DNA from 3 places in the Bacillus sp. TCT6 genome. Region 3 is predicted to be linked to each of the others. Evidence: riboswitches for the same ligand, from Rfam matches in the RefSeq annotation. Region 3 holds a riboswitch; each other region holds the start of a gene.

Region 1 (3,289 bases), 1.6 Mb from region 3:
TCATCTGCTATTACTTCAATACGTTGTTTTAACTCTAAATTTTCAACTTTATATGTTACAGAATCTACAAAGATTCTTTTAGAAAAATTAGGATCGTGTTTACAAATAGAATCAGCTATTTTCTCTGCTAATTCTTCATTAAATAAAAATTTTAACGGAACATATTTACCCATTTTTTCACCTCGGTGGTCAAATGAAAACAATTTTTATTTTTTAATCGACAATCCATAAACTAAAGTCTCACTCGGAGTCGTAATACTAAAACCTGTCGTCTTATAATCAAGTTTCACTGTATCACCAGTGTATTCTTTCGTGAATGAATCCATTTGTACGATAAGCTCTACATCTTCATATACAACATCATCTGCGTTATATGTATCCCAAATTAAATCGACATCAACGAAAATACTACAAGAGTTCGTCATTGTTCCTCTAATGCGAACGATCTTTTTATCTTCACGTTCTAATCTACGTATAGCTGCTTTTGCTTCATCAGTAATACGAATGTTCATTGTATCCCAACCTTTATTTATATTTCCTTTATTATTGCAAAAACAGGAGCAATAATAAAGGAAAGAGGTTTGCAACAAAAAACGAGCAAACAAATTTGTTTGCTCGTTTCACTTTATTTTAGTTCACATTTATCAAGTGGAATCACTTTTGTTTTTTTCGTAAATTTATAACCTAACCATAGTACTAAGAAGAGTGGTAAACCGATGTAAGAAACGAGTACACCGTTCCAATCAATTGCTTCACCCATAAATGCGCCGTAGTTTTGTCCTAAAATTACGATGATACAAAGTGTAAATGCGAAGATTGGACCGAATGGGAACCATTTTGCTCTATATGGTAAGTCTTTTAAATCTTTTCCTTGTGCGATATATGCTTTACGGAAACGGTAATGACTAATTGCAATTCCGACCCATGCGATAAAACCAGACATTCCAGATGCGTTTAATAACCAAATGTATACAACACCGTCACCGAATAAAGAAGCAATGAAAGCAATACTACCAACAATTGACGTTACGATTAATGCGTTAACAGGTACACCGCGGCTATCTAATTTACCAAGAAACTTTGGTGCTTTTCCTTGGCGAGCTAAATCCCAAAGCATACGAGTTGATGCATACATACCAGAGTTACCAGCAGATAGTACAGCAGTTAAAATAACAGCGTTCATAACAGAAGCAGCAAAGGCAACGCCCGCTTTTTCAAAAATAAGTGTAAACGGACTTACTGTTACATCACTTGCAGCAAGGCTTTCAGTTGTATAAGGAATTAGTAAACCGATAACGAGAATCGCAAGGATATAGAATAAAAGAATACGCCAAAAGATTGAACGAATTGCTTTTGGGATATTACGTTCTGGATCAGATGTTTCACCAGCAGCTACTCCTAATAATTCAGTTCCTTGGAAGGAGAAACCAGCTGCCATAAATACACCGATAATTGCCATGATACCGCCGTTAAATGGTGCATCTGCAACTGTGAAGTTTTTAAATCCAACAGTTTCGCCGCCCATAATTCCGAAAATCATCATGAAACCAACAATTAAAAAGATAATAATAGTAACTACTTTAATAAGTGCGAACCAATATTCAGATTCACCAAACCCTTTAACAGATAAATAGTTTAAAAGGAAAATAATAGCTAAACATAATCCACTCCAAATAAGAGAAGGAGTATCTGGGAACCAAAATTTCATAATTAATGTTACAGCTGCAAGTTCAGCAGCAATCGTAATTGCCCAGTTATACCAATAGTTCCATCCAAGTGCAAAGCCAAGTGATGGATCAACAAATTTTGTTGCATACGTACTAAAAGATCCAGTAACAGGCATGTAAGCTGCAAGTTCAGCTAAGCTTGTCATTAAAAAATAAACCATAATTCCAATTGCGGCGTATGCAATTAATGCGCCACCAGGTCCAGCTGTATGGATGACACCACCGCTGGCAAGAAATAGTCCGGTACCAATTGTACCACCGAGAGAAATCATCGTAAGGTGACGAGATTTTAATCCGCGTTTTAATTCACCTTGTCCTTGTGTAGTTTGCGTTTTAGAGGTAGATTGATTTGTTGCGCTATTCATGTTCAACACTCCTTTTCTTGTAGGTTAGGAAGGAGCGGGGGAGAAAAATACAAAAAACCGCCAAAGGAATTTGGCGGAACGTTTCACAAATAACCACCCCATCATACCCTTCCGTTAAGATAGCACCCCACGTTTACACGGTAATTTGTAAACGTGACAGTTCTGTTCCTTTCGGAGACAGCCCCAGCTCATATTTCCAGAGAAGAAATATAAACTTCGGCAACCTTTCCTTTCAAACGGAGTTGGTGACATTCTCTGTGTCTCGTCCGTTTTACTCATAAAAGTCGCAACCTCTACCTCATCGGATTGATGAGGATTTGATATATTGCTAAGATTTTTAATATATGGCAATTGTAATGACTTTCTGAATATATTGCAAGATATTTTGTTAGGAAAAGTCAAAAAATATCGGTTATTGTATAGGAAACGCTTGCAAAACTCCACCCGAACCTATTATTATGTAGCAATAAGCAAAGAAAAAATTGTTATACAAATGTTTCGCAAAAAATATTGAAAAACCCTCTAAATAAAAAGAAAATTCAGAAAAATATAATTCGACATTCATGATAAAGTCATATTATTTGTTATAATTAGAGTAACGTTTAAGTAAAAAGGGGAAATCAATATGAAATTAGAAACAGAAAGGCTCTATATAGTGCCGTGTACAGAAGAGAGGATTCAAATTGCTAACGAGCAAGGATACAATAGCGGTCCGCATATTGTAGGGCATGTAAAGAATGTAAAACAAGATGCAGCTATATTACCATGGGGCGCGTGGTATGTTCTTCGGAAAGAAGATGATAGCGTTTTAGGTGATATTGGGTTTAAAGGGAAACCAAACGAGAATCAAACAGTAGAAATTGGCTATGGATTTATTGAGAAATATTGGAATCAGGGCTATGCAACAGAAGCTGTAAGAGAACTAATCGATTGGGCTTTCAAAACAGGAGAGGTAGAAACAATAATTGCAGAGACAATCCTAGATAACTATAGTTCGATTCGTGTTTTAGAAAAGTTACATATGAAGAGAGTAAATGCTACAGAAACGATGATTAATTGGAAAATAGAAAAATAAAAAATACCGCTCGAAGTATATCGGGCGGTATTTTTATCGTTATGGTAGCATTTGTTTTTGATCATTCGGATATCCGGCTGTCGATGCGTTAGAACGCTTGGAATGATTGCGAACAGCAATGA
Region 2 (3,289 bases), 320 kb from region 3:
TCGCGCTTGGTAAATCGAAACTATTTATATAACCGACAATTGATAACCCCATTAAAAGAACATTTAATGTAATCGGATTAAACGGTCCTGTAAAGCTTGCGATATTCGTAAATCCTGCCGCTAACGTTAAAACTAGTAATACAATAATATGCAGTATAAATAATTTTCGTTTTGTTAGTGGCAACAGCCATACGACACCGAAAATTATTTCTAACCCCCCAATTATTTTAAGTATACATACACTACTTTCATTTGAACCGATTAATAAAGAAAGCATCTTTACTTCTTCTGAATGAGTAAACAGTAGTTTTGGCACTATCCCTTGATATATCCATACAAAAGCAAATAAAGAACATACGAGCCAATACGTCATTGTTCTTCTAATTAGTAACCTAGGATGAAGCCCCTTTTCTAACCATAATTTTAAGGCATCAAAACTCCAAGCAGTCGCCCAACCTAATAACGGACGAAAAATATAGGAATCTATTACATTTCCTATACGACCAAATCTTGTATCATAATCATATTGTGTCTCAAAATGGATGTATTCTTTATTGGGCGTATACTTCCAATAACCACGTCCTATTTGAATAAGAGATAATGTATTATCCGTCCAAAATTTTAAAGAAGAAATTCTTTCACCAGTTTCTTTTCTTATTTCACCTATTGATTCCCCTTCTCCAACTATTTCAAGCCCAAATCCAATCTTTGTTTTATACAAAAACTTCTGTGGTTCTCCTTCTTTTTTCTCTAAATACGAAATTTCAGTAAAGCGAGCATCCCACTCTGTATGTATATCTGGTTCTTGCGTATATTCCCATAATTTTTCCATCGTCGTGTTCATTTTTGTCGCAACATAAATAGGCTGTTTCCTTTTCATTCTCCCCACCTCCTATGCACTATAAGTTTAATGTACATGCAATGAATTTATTTTGCTACATTTTTCACAAACTTCCTCATAAAAAAGAAAGAATTTTTAAAATATATATAAAACACTTGATTCCACGAAAAATTTAAATTATTATAAAACAAATGTTACCAACAACTTCATAAATCAAACACTCTCGCCTAAAACGTGAGATAGAGGTTGCGATACTTATGAGTATTCTAATGGAGACACAGAGATGTCTATGAACTTAGATGAAAGGAAGTATTGCCGAAATTGATAAATTTCTCTGCATTTATCAATTGGGGCTGTTTTCGAATAGAAACAGAACTGTCATATGTACAGACGTGTACGTATGAAGAGCTATCTACAAAAAAGAGATATCATTTTTTTATGATATTCCTTTTTTGGCGGTTTTTTTATTAGCTCCGTTTTCTGTTTCCCTTTTCCTGTAACAGCACCATCCTCACTTATTTGAGATGGTGTTTTTTGTTTGTCTTTCTGGTAACTACAGGAGTATTGGGATTTATATATTTCCTAATCTATTCTTAAAAATAGACGAAAGAAGGAATTTGTAATGGAAACAATTGTTCAAAAATTTGGTGGCACTTCTGTCGGAAGCGTCGAACGCATTCAACATGTAGCAAATTTAATTATTGAAGAATATGAACGAGGTCATAGCATTGTCTCTGTCGTTTCAGCAATGGGAAAAAGCACAGATGAACTTGTCGCACTCGCTAACGCTATCACAGAAAATCCAAGTAAACGTGAAATGGATATGCTTCTATCTACAGGAGAACAAGTAACTATTTCATTATTAACAATGGCACTGCAAGCAAAAGGCTATCATGCAATTTCATTAACAGGGTGGCAAGCAGGTATTACGACAGAATCTGTACATAGTAGTGCACGGATTACTGACATTCATACAGATCGTATTCAATCTTATCTTGCTGAAGGCACGATTGTTATCGTAGCTGGTTTCCAAGGTATAAGTGTAGAAAATGAAATTACAACGCTTGGCCGTGGTGGTTCTGATACGACTGCTGTCGCACTAGCCGCTGCACTTAAAGCAAAAAAATGTGATATTTATACGGATGTGACAGGCGTATATACGACGGACCCACGAGTTGTAAAAGATGCTTACAAATTAGATGAAATTTCTTATGACGAAATGTTAGAGCTTGCTAATCTCGGTGCTGGCGTATTACACCCGCGCGCTGTTGAGTTTGCTAAAAATCATAACGTAGTTTTAGAAGTTCGCTCAAGTATGGAACAAGAAAACGGAACAATTGTAAAAGGAGAATGTAACATGGAACAACAATCAATCGTTAAAGGTATTGCATTTGAGGATAACATTACACGTGTCACAATTAAAGGACTAGAACAAGGCTCGCTTTCAACAGTTTTCTCTACATTAGCAGCAGCACACATTAATGTAGATATCATCATTCAAAGTATTACAAATGAAGGAACTGTACATCTCTCCTTCTCCATTCACTCGAATGATTTAAGAGAAACTTTAAAAGTTTTGGAACAAAATCAAGAAACTCTTCACTACGAATCTGTAGAACATGAAAATCACTTAGCAAAAGTATCAATCGTAGGATCTGGCATGGTATCTAACCCTGGTGTCGCTGCAAATATGTTCACTACTTTAAAAGAAGAAAATATTCATATCAAAATGGTAAGTACATCAGAAATTAAAGTGTCTGTCGTTATTGACCGCCTTCATTTAGTAACAGGTGTTGAGGCGTTGCATCAATCATTTATGGCGAAAATTGAGCCTTTAGTGCAAATGAGCTAATTTGATATTTTCAGTAACGCTTATAAAAAAATCATATTAATCTACTTCCTTCCTATTAAATAAAATGCTGTTCGTTAACAAGATGCTATATGACATATAAAAAAACACCTTGTCACCTTTTCATATACTATGACAAGGTGTTTTTGACTGAAAGGAATTTGTAACTACTTAGTAGTATAATTATGAGGATGATTAAATAATAAACTTTTATACATAAGGAGATAAGACTATGGCAAAAAACAAATTACTACGAATGGACAATGTCAGCATCGTTGTAGAATCCCTTGATAACGCAATCTCTTTCTTCGAGGAGATTGGCTTGAACCTCGAAGGGCGAGCCACTGTCGAAGGTGAATGGGCTGGTCGCGTAACTGGACTCGGCTCTCAGTGCGTAGAGATTGCTATGATGGTCACTCCAGATGGCCACAGCCGAATTGAACTTTCGCGATTTCTCACCCCACCTACTGTATCAGATCACCGAAATACTCCTGTAAACGCCCTCGGTTATCTACGCGTCATGTTCACCGTTGAAGACATTGACGAAATGGTATCCAGACTCACTAAGCATGGTGCAGAACTCGTTGGCGAAGTAGTTC
Region 3 (3,289 bases):
ATTTTATCACAATTCTGATTTTTTTCAATCCTAGTTTTCCGATATATTTTAATTATTTTATTTTACAAAAAAGGAATTGCCCATCCGAACAACTCCTTTTCTATTTAGACAAGCTCTTTAATACGTATGCGATCGTTCCCAATAATATTTTCATATGTTTCGCGTTCCACAACTACTTGCGATGTTCCGCCTTTTGCAAAGACCACGGCTGGTCTTCGAATCCGATTGTAATTATTCGCCATCGAATACCCGTAGGCTCCTGTACAGGAAACTGCTAGTAAATCAGCAGAAGCGACTTTTGGTAAATGAATATCCCAAATCAACATATCTCCACTCTCACAGCATTTCCCAGCAATCGAAACGAGTTCCTCATTCTCATCATTCCCTCGATTCGCTAACATTGCTTCATAACGCGCACTATATAAAGCAGGTCTTAAATTATCTGTCATTCCACCATCGACTGATACATATTTCCGAATACCAGGAATATCTTTCACAGATCCAACTGTATAAATTGTTGTCCCAGCATCACCTACAATGCTACGGCCTGGTTCAATCCATATTTCTGGCAATGGATATTCACATACAGTAAATTGTTCTCTCACTGCACTTGTTACAGCTCGCACATATGTCTCAAGAGTTAATGGTGTATCCGACTCTGTGTAGCGTATTCCAAATCCCCCGCCTACATTTAACACTTTTACTACATAGTTTGTTTGCTCTCTCACTTCTTCTAAAAATTGGCGAAGAACTTCAATTGCTCGAACAAAACCAGCTGTTTCAAATATTTGCGATCCGATATGTGAATGAATCCCTAGCACATTATAATTTGATTTTTGTAAAGCAAATCCAATTGCCTGCATCGCTTGACCGTTTGAAACGCCAAATCCAAATTTCGAATCATCTTGGCCTGTTGTAATATATTCATGTGTGTGCGCCTCTACTCCAGGCGTTACACGAATTAATATGTTCACAAATTTTCCATGTTGCATCGCTAAATCGTGTAAAATTTCTAATTCAAAGAAATTATCTACGACAAAACAACCAATATTCGCCTGAAGAGCCATCACTATCTCTTCTTCTGTTTTATTATTTCCATGAAAATGAATACGTGATGCTGGAAATCCTGCTTGGAGCGCAGTATATAATTCTCCCCCAGAAACAACGTCTAATGACATATTCTCTTCACGAGCTACTCGGCACATCTCCATGCACAAGAACGCCTTGCTTGCATATGCTACTTGATAAGAGAAACCACTTTCTTTAAAAGCACGATGAAACGCTCGGCATTTTCCTCGAATAGACTCTTCATCATATACATAAAGTGGTGTTCCGTATTGCTTTGCTAGCTGCGTCGTATCGCACCCTCCAATTTCTAAGTGTCCTTGCCCATTAATTCGGCTTGTGCCGTGTAAATACATTTAAATTCCTCCCTTATTTCCTCTAAAACTCATAACCCCAATCTTCTATTCATTGCAGCACGCTTTTAGATAGACAAAAAACGCGCGGAACAATGTTCACACGCGTTTCTTATTAGGAAAAATATATATTGAAAAAATAAACGAGTTGTTATCTCCTCAAAATAAGAAACCGCATCAACATCTCCAAATAGCTCTCCATAAAATAAATCTTATGACAGTACTACATTTATTCAATGTAGTCCCAATATATGAATAAGATGGTTATTCTTATATTTCGGCAATAGTCCCTTTCAACCTATGATCACAGATTCCATTAAATCTCCCATAGCTTACTCTTTCCTATCGCGGCCTCTACCTTTGAGAGTAGATGAGGTAAGTCTATTTAATTTTCAAACATCTAATTGTTGCTATTAACAATACCAAAGGACCATTTTATTTGTCAAACAATTTTTTATATTGTTTTTTTACAGTTTAATTTTGTATCGTTTGGTAAGCGCTTTACTGAAATCTTTGTCACTTCCCATTCGCCTTCTTCGTTATTAAATGTAATCGTTACCTTCTCAAATGGTGGAGCAATTTTCCCAGCAACACGTTCATACTTTGTCACTTCAATACTTGCTTGAAATAAATATGTACCGCTATACACTTTTTTTAAACTAATAATTTTAGGACATTGATAAGGTTTCAAACTTCCATATTGTTTTTCAATTGCTTTATTTATTTTTGGAAATAAAACAGAATAAAGTGCATCTTCCATAAGAGGTGCATCATATTGAGCTACCGACACACTCGGTGAAGTAAAAAGTATAACACTACTGCATGCTATAAAATATAATAATTTTCGCATTATAACCTCCGTATATCACGCGATTCTTTCTACGTACGATAATTATCATACATAGAAATTCTGTTTTATTGTCTCCCACCAATCTTTTTCTACTCGATTATTATAAAAAAGCCCACAACCCCCTTTTATTTTCGTATAATGATACTCATAGTATAATAATCATAATAACAAAGGACTGTTCGTATATATAAAAGGAGTCGTTAAGCAAACTGACTCACAAGAACTGTCATGCTTTTTAGGAGAGGAGTATATTATGCTACAACATCTGTTTCCAAAACTGCGATTTGCACTCGTTGCAGTCGTTTTACTATGGATTAAAACATATATTGTGTACAAGCTAGCATTTGATATTAAAATTGATAATTTCTTTGAAGAATTCATGCTTTTTATTAATCCACTAGCTGCGTTACTTTTATTTTTCGGCTTAGCTTTACTTGCATCTAAGCACCGAAACCGAATTATAATTGGAATCAGTTTTATACTGTCATTTATTTTATTTGGAAACGCAATGTTTTATGGGTTCTATAACGATTTCGTTACTTTCCCGGTTTTATTCCAAACAAACAATATGGCTGATTTAGGGACAAGTATAAAAGAACTCTTTACGTACAAAACATTACTTTTATTTGCAGATGCAATTATTTTAATGTTTATTTCGCGTAAATTCCCATCATTTGGCGACAAAACACCACTTTCCCGCTCAGAGAAGCGAACTTTCTTTAGCGGTGTAACAGCTTTATTAGCACTACAAATTGTTGTATCAGTTATTTATAAACCACAAATGTTCTCACGCTCATTTGACCGTCAAACTGTTGTGAAAAATTTAGGTTTATACACATATCATCTATTTGATATTACACTCCAATCCAAGTCTTCAGCTGAGCGTGTATTTGCAAGTGGCGATGGATTTTCTGAAATTAAGAACTATACAGACTCAAAAGACAAGCAAGTTGATAAAAACTTATTTGGAGCTGCAAAAGGTAAAAATGTAATTTTAATTTCAATGGAATCTACACAAAGC

What was found. Region 3 has a riboswitch for lysine ahead of lysA (diaminopimelate decarboxylase). Riboswitches for the same ligand answer to the same signal wherever they lie in the genome.
Region 1: linked by a shared signal. The riboswitch ahead of AC0ONG_RS13790 (amino acid permease) and the one ahead of lysA (diaminopimelate decarboxylase) in region 3 are both predicted to bind lysine.
Region 2: linked by a shared signal. The riboswitch ahead of AC0ONG_RS07485 (aspartate kinase) and the one ahead of lysA (diaminopimelate decarboxylase) in region 3 are both predicted to bind lysine.

Annotation. Positions count from the first base shown of each region.
Region 1 covers NZ_JBVYHX010000001.1:2,689,601-2,692,889, reverse strand. Annotated here, with positions in the region: partial or broken gene AC0ONG_RS13800 (hypothetical protein) at 1-173, opposite strand, end outside; gene AC0ONG_RS13795 (iron-sulfur cluster biosynthesis family protein) at 207-512, opposite strand; gene AC0ONG_RS13790 (amino acid permease) at 626-2,092, opposite strand; lysine riboswitch at 2,205-2,396, opposite strand; gene AC0ONG_RS13785 (GNAT family N-acetyltransferase) at 2,718-3,167, shown strand; gene AC0ONG_RS13780 (sulfite exporter TauE/SafE family protein) at 3,207-3,289, opposite strand, start outside.
Region 2 covers NZ_JBVYHX010000001.1:1,459,349-1,462,637, reverse strand. Annotated here, with positions in the region: gene AC0ONG_RS07490 (DoxX-like family protein) at 1-880, opposite strand, end outside; lysine riboswitch at 1,074-1,260, shown strand; gene AC0ONG_RS07485 (aspartate kinase) at 1,464-2,693, shown strand; gene AC0ONG_RS07480 (VOC family protein) at 2,923-3,289, shown strand, end outside.
Region 3 covers NZ_JBVYHX010000001.1:1,136,983-1,140,271, reverse strand. Annotated here, with positions in the region: gene lysA (diaminopimelate decarboxylase) at 105-1,421, opposite strand; lysine riboswitch at 1,602-1,783, opposite strand; gene AC0ONG_RS05785 (DUF3888 domain-containing protein) at 1,873-2,268, opposite strand; gene AC0ONG_RS05780 (LTA synthase family protein) at 2,522-3,289, shown strand, end outside.